Salipiger abyssi: one gene and its partner. The protein of the gene in region 1 interacts with the protein of each later gene in a pairwise test. Links are inferred from orthologs where the notes say so. Each region holds a gene or a part of one and is shown in the gene's direction. Other genes may lie near its edges.

Region 1 (5,773 bases):
AGCTTACGGGCGCGTTTTCCCGCGACCTGCTGCGGCCCATGGCCGAAACGCTGGGCCGGCTCGGCTCCGAACGCGCCTGGCTGGTGCATGGCTCCGACGGCACCGACGAGCTGGCGATTTCCGGCATGAGCTGGGTCTCGTCGCTGGAAGAGGACGGCTCCGTGCGCGAGGTCGAGCTGCATCCCGAGGATGCCGGCCTGCCCGAACACCCGTTCGAGGAGATCGTCGGCGGCACGCCGGCCGAGAACGCCGAGGCCTTTCGCGCCCTGCTCGATGGCGCCAAGACCGCCTATCGCGACGCGGTGCTGCTCAACGCCGCCGCCGCGCTGGTGGTGGCGGGCAAGGCCGCCGATCTGCGCGAAGGCGTCGCCATGGCCACCCAGAGCATCGACAGCGGCGCCGCAAAGGCCAAGGTCACGGCGCTCGCCGAGGCCACGCAACAGGCGGCATGACCCCGCCGCCGGCCTGGGCGCATCTGCCCTTCTTTACGCAGGATCTGCCGCGTATCGAGGCCGCGCTGGCTGAGGACGGGCGCCAGATCCTGCCGCCCGCGCCGCAGATCTTTGCCGCGCTCGACGCCTGCGCGCCTGAGGCGGTGCGCGTGGTGATCCTCGGTCAGGATCCCTACCCGACCCCCGGCCACGCCCATGGGCTGGCCTTTTCCGTCGCGCCCGATGTGCGCCCGCTGCCGCGCTCGCTGAGCAATATCTACAAGGAGTTGCAGGAGGAGTTCGGCGCCTGCCCGCCGAATGGCGATCTACGCTTCTGGGCGGCGCAGGGCGTGCTGCTGCTCAACACCGCGCTCACCGTGCCCGCCGGCAGCGCCGGTGCGCATGCCAGGCTCGGCTGGTCGAAACTCACCGCGCAAGTGATTGAAAGCCTTTCCGAACATCCCCGCGCCTTCATCCTCTGGGGCAACCATGCGCAGGGCTTTGCCAAACATATCCACGGGCCCGATCACCTGATCCTGCGCTCGGCTCATCCCTCGCCGCTTTCCGCACGGCGCGGCTTTTTCGGATCGCGCCCCTTTTCCCGCGTCAACGAGTGGCTTATTGCAAGGGGCGACACGCCGATAAACTGGACGACGCCATGACCCAGACGATCCTCGACAAGATCAAGGCCTACAAGCTGGAAGAGATCGCCGCCGACAAAGCCGCAAAACCGCTGGCGGAGGTCGAGGCCGAGGCGCGCGCCGCCACGCCGGTGCGCCCCTTCGCCAAGGCGTTACGCGAGGCATCGGCCAGCGGCTACGGGCTGATCGCCGAGGTCAAGAAAGCCTCGCCCTCCAAGGGATTGATTCGAGAAGATTTTCATCCCGCGACGCTGGCCCGCGCCTATGAGCTGGGCGGTGCCACCTGCCTCTCGGTCCTGACCGATACCCCCTCCTTTCAAGGCGCCAAATCCTTCCTGACCGAGGCCCGCGCGGCCACGGCGCTGCCGGCGCTGCGCAAGGATTTCATGTACGACACCTATCAGGTGGCCGAGGCCCGCGCGCTCGGGGCAGACTGTATCCTGATCATCATGGCCAGCGTCTCCGACGCGCAGGCGGCGGAACTCGAAGACGCCGCGTTCGGCTGGGGCATGGACGCGCTGATCGAGGTGCATGACGCCGCCGAGCTGGACCGTGCGCTCGATCTGAAGTCTCCTCTCATCGGGATAAACAACCGCAATCTCAAAACCTTCAAGACCACTCTTGAGACGACGCGCGAGCTGTCCAAAGCCGTGCCGGGCGCGCGTCTGCTGATCTCCGAAAGCGGGCTCAACACGCCCGCAGATCTTGCCGATATGGCCGCTTGCGGCGCCCGCACCTTCCTCATCGGCGAGAGCCTGATGCGGCAGGCCGATGTGGAGACCGCCACCCGCGCGCTGCTCAGGGATCCGGTGGCGGCATGAGCGGGCTCAGCCATTTCGACGCCAAGGGCGACGCGCATATGGTCGATGTCTCCGACAAAGCCGTGACCGCGCGCATCGCCACCGCCGAGGGATGGGTAAAGATGGCGCCGGAGACCTTTGAAATCATTACCGAAGGCCGCGCAAAGAAGGGTGATGTCGTCAGCGTCGCACGGCTCGCCGGCATCATGGGCGCCAAGAAGACGCCCGAGCTGATCCCGCTCTGCCACCCGCTGCCGGTCACCAAGGTTTCGGTCGAGCTGACCCCCGACGCCGCGCTGCCCGGGCTGCGCATCGAGGCGACGGTCAAGACCACCGGCCAGACCGGTGTCGAGATGGAGGCGCTGACGGCGGTCTCGACCGCGGCGCTGACGGTCTATGACATGGCCAAGGCGGTGGATAAGGCGATGGAGATCGGCGGCATCCGCGTGATCCTGAAAGACGGTGGAAAATCAGGCCGGTACGAGGCGACATGATCTCTGTCTCCGAAGCGCTCGACCGGCTTTTCGCTCTGGTGACACCGCTGGAGGCCGAAGAGGTGCCGCTCCAGCAGGCCGCCGGGCGCGTGCTTGCCCGCCCCGTCACCGCGCAGCGCGACCAGCCGCCTTTCGCCGCCTCCGCCATGGATGGTTATGGCGTGACCGAAGCCGCGCCGGGCATGCGCCTGCGCGTCATCGGCGAGGCCGCCGCCGGGGAACGCTTCACCGGCTCGGTCGGGCCTGGCGAGGCTGTGCGTATCTTCACCGGTGCGCCGGTACCGGACGGTGTGAAAACCGTTGTCATTCAGGAGGATGTCGATCGCAACGGCGACGAAATCCTGATCACCGACCGGCTCGGCAATGGCGACAATATCCGCCCTTACGGCAATGATTTTCGCGCCGGCGAGACCGTCTCCGCCCCGCGCCGCCTCACGCCTCAGGATATCGCTCTGCTGGCCGCGATGAACATCGCGCAGGTTCCCGTCGCGCGGCGCCCGAAAGTGGCGCTGATCTCCACCGGCGACGAGCTGGTGATGCCGGGAGAGACGCCCGGTCCCGACCAGATCATCGCCTCGAACACCTTCGGCCTCTATGCGCTGTTGCAGGAGCTGGGCGCCGAGCCGCGTCTCCTGCCCATCGCGCGCGACAGCGAAGCCTCGTTGCAGACGGTGCTGGGGCTGGCCGATGACGCGGACCTGGTGATCACCATCGGCGGCGCCTCGGTGGGCGACCGCGATCTGGTTGCCAAGGTGGCAGGCGATCTCGGGCTGGAGCGCGCTTTTCACAAGGTCGCCATGCGCCCGGGCAAGCCGCTTATGTCGGGCCGCCTGGGCGATGCGATGATGCTTGGTCTTCCGGGAAATCCCGTATCGGCAATGGTTTGCGGGCATATCTTCATGGCGCCTGTGATCCGCGCCATGCTCGGGCTGGGCAGCGAACCCGCGCCGCGCGAGAGCCTGCCGCTGGCCCGCGCCATCCCCGCCAACGGCCCGCGCGAGCATTACATGCGCGCCCGGCTCGGCACTGCCGGCGTCAGCGTTTTCGAGCGCCAGGACAGCTCGCTCCTGAGCGTGCTCGGCGCCGCCGATGCGCTGGTTGTCCGCCCGCCGAACGATCCGGCCCGGGCCGCCGGCGAGCTGGTGGAGATCGTGCGCATCTGATCCGGAGGTCCCCTCAGCATGTTGACACAAAAAGAGAACATGCGTAGAACAAAAGGGAGGTAAACCGGCGGGGAGCGGCGCGCATGCTGACCAGGAAACAGCTTGATCTACTCGATTTCATCAACAAGCGGATGCAGCGCGACGGCGTGCCGCCGAGCTTTGACGAGATGAAGGAGGCGCTGGATCTGCGCTCCAAATCCGGCATTCACCGGCTTATCACCGCGCTGGAGGAGCGCGGCTTCATCCGCCGTCTGGCACACAGGGCGCGCGCCATCGAAATCGTGAAGCTGCCGGAAAGCCTCGGCGGCAAGCGCTCGGGATTCGCGCCTCAGGTGATCGACGGGGACCGGCCCGACAGCCGCCCCGGCAATGCGCAGCCGGTCTCGACCATCGAGGCGCTGGAACTGCCGCTGCTGGGCCGCATCGCTGCCGGCGAACCGATCCAGTCCATCGCCGACAACCCGCCCAACATCGCCGTGCCCGGCGCCATGCTCTCCAGCAATGCCCGCCACTATGCGCTTGAAGTCAAAGGCGATTCCATGATCGAGGCCGGGATCAACGATGGCGATGTGGTGATCATCCGCGAAGCCGCCTCTGCCGAGGCCGGCGATATCGTGGTGGCGCAGGTCGAGGGCTATGAGGCGACGCTGAAGCGCTTTCGCCGCAAGGGCGAGATGATCGTGCTTGAGGCCGCCAACCCGGCCTATGAATCGCGTGTGCTGCCCGTGGGGGCCGTCAAGGTTCAGGGCAAGCTCGTCGGGCTGATCCGCACCTACTGAGTGCCGTGCCAGAGCCGCCGCCCTGCGGCGGTGACCACGCGCGGCCCTCGGGCTCCAGCCAGATCGCCACGGCGCCGGTGCCGCGCAGGCGTTTCGGGTCGTAGACATCGCAGCCGGGCATCGCCGGCAGATCGACGCTGGAGACCACCAGCTCCGGCCCGTCGCAGCCGGCAAAGCCGCCCGCCGCGCGTTTGCCCTGAAGATGGGTCAGGCGCAACCCCGCCAGCGAGATCCGCGCCGTGCGGTTCTCGCGCCCGCCGGGCCAGAGCGCCGCGGCCTGTTCCTGCCCGCCCGCCTGCCCGTCATTCTCCAGCCAGACCCCGGCGAGAAAGCCCGACCCGCTTTCACGCGAGAGTGCCCGGCCACGCTCCGTCATCGCGCCCACCAGCGTGCCGGTATCGGCGATCAGGATGTCGGGCCGCACGGCGAGGCTCCAGAGCGCCGCCGCCAGCACCATGGGGGCCAGTCCGGCCGAGCGGCCGCGCCCCTGCCAGAGGCAGAGCGTGAGCCCGCCGAGCGCCAGCAGCGGCAACACCAAGGGCCCCGGCGCGACGATATGGCCGAGCGATTCCTCCCATCCCGAGACGGTGCGCGCCACCGCGAGGATCCAGTCGAGCCCGGGGCGCATCACCGCCAGCGCCAGCCCGTCGAGCCCAAGCGGCATGAGCAGCGCCGCTACCACCGCCATCGGGACGACCAGCAGACCCATCAGCGGCACCGCCGCAAGGTTTGCCGCCAGCCCGTAATGCGACAGCAGGTTGAAATGCGCCATGGCGACGGGCGCGGTGGCGAGTGAGGCGGTGACCGAGGACACCACCAGCGCCATGACGGGCCGTGCCCAGCCCGGCGCCCGGCGCTCGATTGTGAGCCGGCGCAGCAGGCCGAAGACGCTCACCAGCGCGACGGTGGCGGCAAAGGACATCTGGAAGCCCGGGCCGAGCAGCGCCTCGGGGCGCAGCAGCAGCACGATCAGCGCCGCCAGCGCTACGGCGCGCAGAGACAGCGCCCGGCGGTCGAAGATCACCGCCATCAGCATCACCGCCACCATGACAAAGGCGCGCTCTGTCGCGACATTTCCGCCCGAGAGCGCCAGATAGCCGGCAGCGGCGACAAGTGCGACGCCGGCGGCGAGCTTTTTTCCCGGCCAGAAATGCCGGCTCACCGGGTGCAGCAGCAGGCCCAGCCGCGTGGCGGAAAAGACGAAGCCCGCGAGCAGCCCCATATGCAGGCCGGAGATCGCCAGAAGATGCGCCAGGTTGCTGTGGCGCAGCGCGTCCAGCGCCTCCTGCCCGATGCCGGAGCGGTCGCCGGTCATGATCGCGGCGGCAAAGGCACCGGCCTCGCCCGGCAGTTTCGCCTGCACCCGCGCCGAGAGCCACATGCGGGCGCGCAGCACATGCTGACCGCCCTGCGCGGGGTCCAGCAGCAGCAGCGGCGTGCGGGTGTAGCCGACCGCGCCCAGGCG
Region 2 (4,356 bases), 1.8 Mb from region 1 along the record:
ACCCGCATCCGGCAGGACGACACGATCCGCATCGGCGGGCGGGTCTGGGACGTGCATATCGGCAACGGCCACGCGCCCGAACACGCGACGCTCTGGTCGCAGGACGACAATCTGGTGCTGTCGGGCGATCAGATCCTCTCCACCATCAGCTCCAATATCGGTGTCTATGCCACCGAGCCAGAGGCTGACCCGGTGGGCGACTGGCTGGAGGCCTGCGAACGGCTGATGACGCTGGCGCGGCCCGAACATCTGGTGCTGGGCGGGCACAAGCTGCCCTTTACCGGGCTGCCCTTCCGCATGGCGCAGCTCATCGAGAATCACCACTCCGCGCTCGACCGGCTGCACGCCTATCTGACCGAACCCAAATCGGCCGGCGCCTGTTTCGCGCCGCTCTTCAAGCGCAATATCGACGGCGGCACCTACGGGCTGGCGCTGGTCGAGGCGATGGCCCATTGCCTGCACCTGTGGCACGAGGGCCGCGCGGTGCGGACGGTGGGGCCGGACGATGCCTGGCTCTGGCAGGCGATCTGAACCGGCGGGCGGGGAAAAGATACCTGGACCCTGCGTCTTTTGTGCTGGTGACAGGGCTTTGGAAATCGGCTAACCAAAATGCCGAGAAAAGGCATTCCAAAGGGACGGACGTCGCAGATGGCTGAACACAAGCACGGCACCATGGACATCACCGCGCAGGAGAAAACCTTCAACGGGTTCGTCAAGTTCACGATCCGCACGGTCGGCGTGATCATCTTCATCCTGCTGTTCCTGGCGGTCTTCAACACCTGACGCCAGCGCGATCCCACCGGGAGCATTTCAGATATGTTGTTTCGAGCCGCGGTATTCGCCGGTCTGGCAGCGCTCGCGCTTGCGGGATGTACCACGCCGGGCGCAAGAATTCCCAATGCCACGCCTGAAGAGATCGCCGCGGCGGCCTATCGCCACCCTGGCCCGCCGGCGATCACCCTCTATACGATGATCAACAACCGCACCGATGCCGGCGCGCATTCCAGCATGATGATCAACGCACCGTCGCAGCGGGTGGTCTTCGACCCCGCCGGCTCGGTGCGGGCGGATTATCTGGTCGAGGCCGACGATGTGCTCTACGGCATCACGCCGCGCATCGAGGGCTTCTACGAGCGTGCCCATGCCCGCGAGACCTATCGCGTGCGCATCCAGCGCATCGAGGTGCCGCCGGAAGTGGCCGAGCAGGCGCTGCGTCTGGTGCAGGGCTATGGTTCGGTGCCGCATGCGCAATGCACCGTCGCGACCTCGGGCGTGCTGTCTCAGCTTCCGGGTTTCGAAGGGATCAAGAACACCTGGTTCCCGGTGAAACTTGCCGATCAGCTGGCAGAAATGCCCGGCGTGACCGAGCGCGTGTTGCGCGAGGACGATGCCGACGACAAGGCGCTGGCGATTGCCGCCGGGCCGGGCGATCAGCCGAACCAGTAGGCGCCGCCGGCGAGCACCAGCCCGCCGAGCAGCATCGACAGGATCACGTTCTTGATGAAATAGGCCGCCGCCAGCGTCACGCCGGCGGCGGTGAGCCGTACCGGATCGGTCTCGCCTTCGGTTGCGCTGGGCCAGACGACCAGCGGCATGACCAGCGCCGGCAGCACCGCCACGGCGGTATAGCGCAGATGCCGGGTCAGCCATTCCGGCAGCGGTCGGTCGCCCACCAGGCCCAGAAACACGAAGCGCAGGCCGAAGCTTCCCAGCCCCAGTGCCACGATCACGATCCAAAGTTCGGTTCTGTCGATCATTTTGCACCCACCCTGCGTTCCACTTCGGCCCCTGCCGCCATGCCCAGGCCCGCCGCGACCAGCAGGCCGAGATTGAAGGGCAGGAAGGCGAATGTCAGTGCCGCCACCGAGGCGACCAGCGCCGCCGTGCGATGCGCGCCGGTGCGCAGCGCCGGGCCGATCATCGCGATAAAGGCCAGCGGCATGGCGAAATCCAGCCCCCATTCCGTCGGGATCGCCGAGCCCACCAGCGCGCCGACCACCGTGAAGGCATACCAGAACGGGCAGAGCGGCATGGTGGCGCCGAGGAAATAGGCGAATTTCTCGGCCAGCGAGAGGTCGCGCTCCTTCTCGAACTTGACCACCGACAGGGCGTAGTTCTGATCCACCAGGAAATAGGCGCAGACCGCGCGTTTCCAGAGCGGCAGCTTGCCCAGGGCCGGCGTCAGCGAGGCGGAATACATCGCCATGCGCAGATTGACCGCCAGCGCCGAGGCCAGCACCACCACCAGCGGCACGTTTTCCTGCAAGAGCTGAAGCGCGGTGAACTGCGACGCCCCGGCGATCACCGCGAGGGAAAAGGCCAGCGCCTCACCGGCGTTCAGCCCGGCATCCGAGGCCACAACGCCGAACAGCGTGGCAAAGGGCAGGATGACAAGCAGGAAGGGCAGTCCGTCGCGGACGCCGGTCCAAAAGCTTGACTTCACGCCGGGGCCCGCCATGGTGCATCTCCGAATTCAGGGTGTGGTCAAGCCGTACCGAAGCGCCGGGGGAGATGCAATTGCCACAACTGTGTGTGTACGCACGAAAGAGTCTCTTGCCGTGAAGCAACCTTTCGGTGTGATCCTCGCCGGCGGGCTGGCGACGCGGATGGGCGGCGGCGACAAGGCATCGCTCATGCTGGGCGGGCAGAGCCTGCTGTCCCATGCGGTGGAGCGTCTGGAGCCGCAGGTGGCGGGGCTGGCGCTCAACGCCAATGGCGATCCCGCGCGCTTTGCGGCGACGGGCCTGCCGCTGCTGCCCGATCCGCTGTCCGGCCATCCCGGGCCGCTGGCGGGCATTCTCGCGGGGCTCGACTGGGCGGCGGCTGAGGGTGGCGACACGGTGGTGAGCGTGGCCTGCGACACGCCGTTCTTTCCCTGCGATCTGGTGCCGCAGCTTCTGCTTGCCGCCGAAGGGATGGAGGCGCCGCTGGCGCTGGCCGCCAGCCAGGGGCGCCGGCATCCGGTCTTCGGGCTCTGGCCGGTATCGCTTCGCGGCGCGCTGCGCGCCGCGCTGGATCGGGGCGAGCGCAAGGTGGCAGCATTTGCCGACGCCCATGGCGGGCGCGAGGCGGCGTTTCCGGCGCCGGGGCTCGATCCGTTCTTCAACATCAACACGCCCGCCGATCTGGCGGAGGCCGAGGCGGTGCTGGCATGAAGGTCTTTGGCGTCACCGGCTGGAAGAATGCCGGCAAGACCACCCTGGTCGAGCGTCTGATCGCCGAGTTCCGCGCGCGTGGCTTGCGGGTCAGCACGCTGAAACACGCCCATCACGGCTTTGACATCGACCATGAGGGCAAGGACAGCTACCGCCACCGCGCGGCGGGAGCGGGCGAGGTGATCGTTGCCTCCGGGCGCCGTGTGGCGCAGCTCACCGAGCTTGACGAGGAGATGCCGCTGGCGGCGCTGCTGGCGCGGCTGGGGCCCTGCGATATCGTGTTGATCGAGGGCTGGAAGCGCGACGATCACCCGAAGATCGAGGTGCATCGCGCGGAAAATGGCGGTGCGCTGATCGCCGAAGGGGATCCGACGATCCGGGCGGTGGCGAGCGATTATGCGGTGACGGTAGATTGTCCGGTGCTCGATCTGGAAGATGTGGCCGGGATCGCCGATTTCATCCTGGCGGAAGTTTGAGGGGCGTGGCGGGTTGGAAACCCTCCCTACCGTGCCACGCATTGGTGAGCCGCGCCATCGCCGGCCCGTGGGTTGGCGACCTCAGCTCTGAACCTCTCGATTTATCCCGGCCATGTCCGAAAGACCTCGACACGTTGTACTGACGTCACCAAATCGCCAGCCCGGGGGACGGGCCGGCGATGGCGCGGCGCCCTTCGGGCTTGTTCCGCGCCCGAGCAACGCTCAACCGTAGGGTAAGTTTCCAACCCACCGCGCCCCTCAAATCAATCGAACGTCCCCGCCACGCGGCCGAGCAGCATGAAGGCCCGTGCCGAGCGGGTGTTTGCCAGTTCGCTCACCTCGGAATCGCTGGCCTCGGGGGCGAAACGCGCCACCCCCTTGTCGAAGAGCCGCAGGAAGTGATGCGCCGCGTCGCGGAAGATCGGATCCTGCTTCATCCGTCCGGCGGTCAGTGCCAGCGAGGAGCGGTCGCGCACGCCGCCAAGCGCCGCGATGGCGCGGCCCCGTGCGCCGTCGGCGAAGGCGCGCCAGATCTCCGGACGCGCCATGTCCGGGCGCAGGTCGTCCATATAGATGCCGTCCTGCGACAGCAGCGTCAGCACATCCTGTGCTGCCTGGATCAACTGCGCGGTCGGGCGGTCCTTCAGCGCGCGGCGCAGCGCGGCAAAGCCCTGCTCGTCCTCGGCGGTCTCGGGGAAGTTCAGCGCGCGGATGAAATCGGCATT

Evidence for each region. Proteins that work in one complex are often made in the same cells at the same time.
Region 2: the proteins of Ga0080574_RS21535 (region 1) and mobA interact in binary tests that used the Escherichia coli proteins (3 or more experiments, as listed by UniProt). The link is inferred for Salipiger abyssi from one-to-one orthologs.

What each region holds. Positions count from the first base shown.
Region 1 is NZ_CP015093.1:3,689,103-3,694,875, reverse strand. Bases 1,447-4,445 are described here. They hold Ga0080574_RS21535 (molybdopterin molybdotransferase MoeA), read left to right. Parts: upstream 1,447-2,362; coding sequence 2,363-3,529; downstream 3,530-4,445. Other genes in these bases: Ga0080574_RS21525 (ComEC/Rec2 family competence protein), read right to left, coding at 4,265-4,445; lexA (transcriptional repressor LexA), read left to right, coding at 3,613-4,308; moaC (cyclic pyranopterin monophosphate synthase MoaC), read left to right, coding at 1,890-2,366; trpC (indole-3-glycerol phosphate synthase TrpC), read left to right, coding at 1,447-1,893. In the rest of the region: trpD (anthranilate phosphoribosyltransferase), read left to right, coding at 1-452; Ga0080574_RS21550 (uracil-DNA glycosylase), read left to right, coding at 449-1,093; more of trpC, read left to right, coding at 1,090-1,446; more of Ga0080574_RS21525, read right to left, coding at 4,446-5,773. UniProt on the Escherichia coli protein: Catalyzes the insertion of molybdate into adenylated molybdopterin with the concomitant release of AMP.
Region 2 is NZ_CP015093.1:1,880,062-1,884,417, forward strand. Bases 1,388-4,356 are described here. They hold mobA (molybdenum cofactor guanylyltransferase MobA), read left to right. Parts: upstream 1,388-2,558; coding sequence 2,559-3,155; downstream 3,156-4,356. Other genes in these bases: Ga0080574_RS12605 (hypothetical protein), read left to right, coding at 1,388-1,446; Ga0080574_RS12610 (AzlD domain-containing protein), read right to left, coding at 1,431-1,757; Ga0080574_RS12615 (AzlC family ABC transporter permease), read right to left, coding at 1,754-2,458; mobB (molybdopterin-guanine dinucleotide biosynthesis protein B), read left to right, coding at 3,152-3,631; Ga0080574_RS12630 (hypothetical protein), read right to left, coding at 3,895-4,356. In the rest of the region: Ga0080574_RS12595 (MBL fold metallo-hydrolase), read left to right, coding at 1-531; Ga0080574_RS12600 (aa3-type cytochrome c oxidase subunit IV), read left to right, coding at 649-783; more of Ga0080574_RS12605, read left to right, coding at 817-1,387. UniProt on the Escherichia coli protein: Transfers a GMP moiety from GTP to Mo-molybdopterin (Mo-MPT) cofactor (Moco or molybdenum cofactor) to form Mo-molybdopterin guanine dinucleotide (Mo-MGD) cofactor.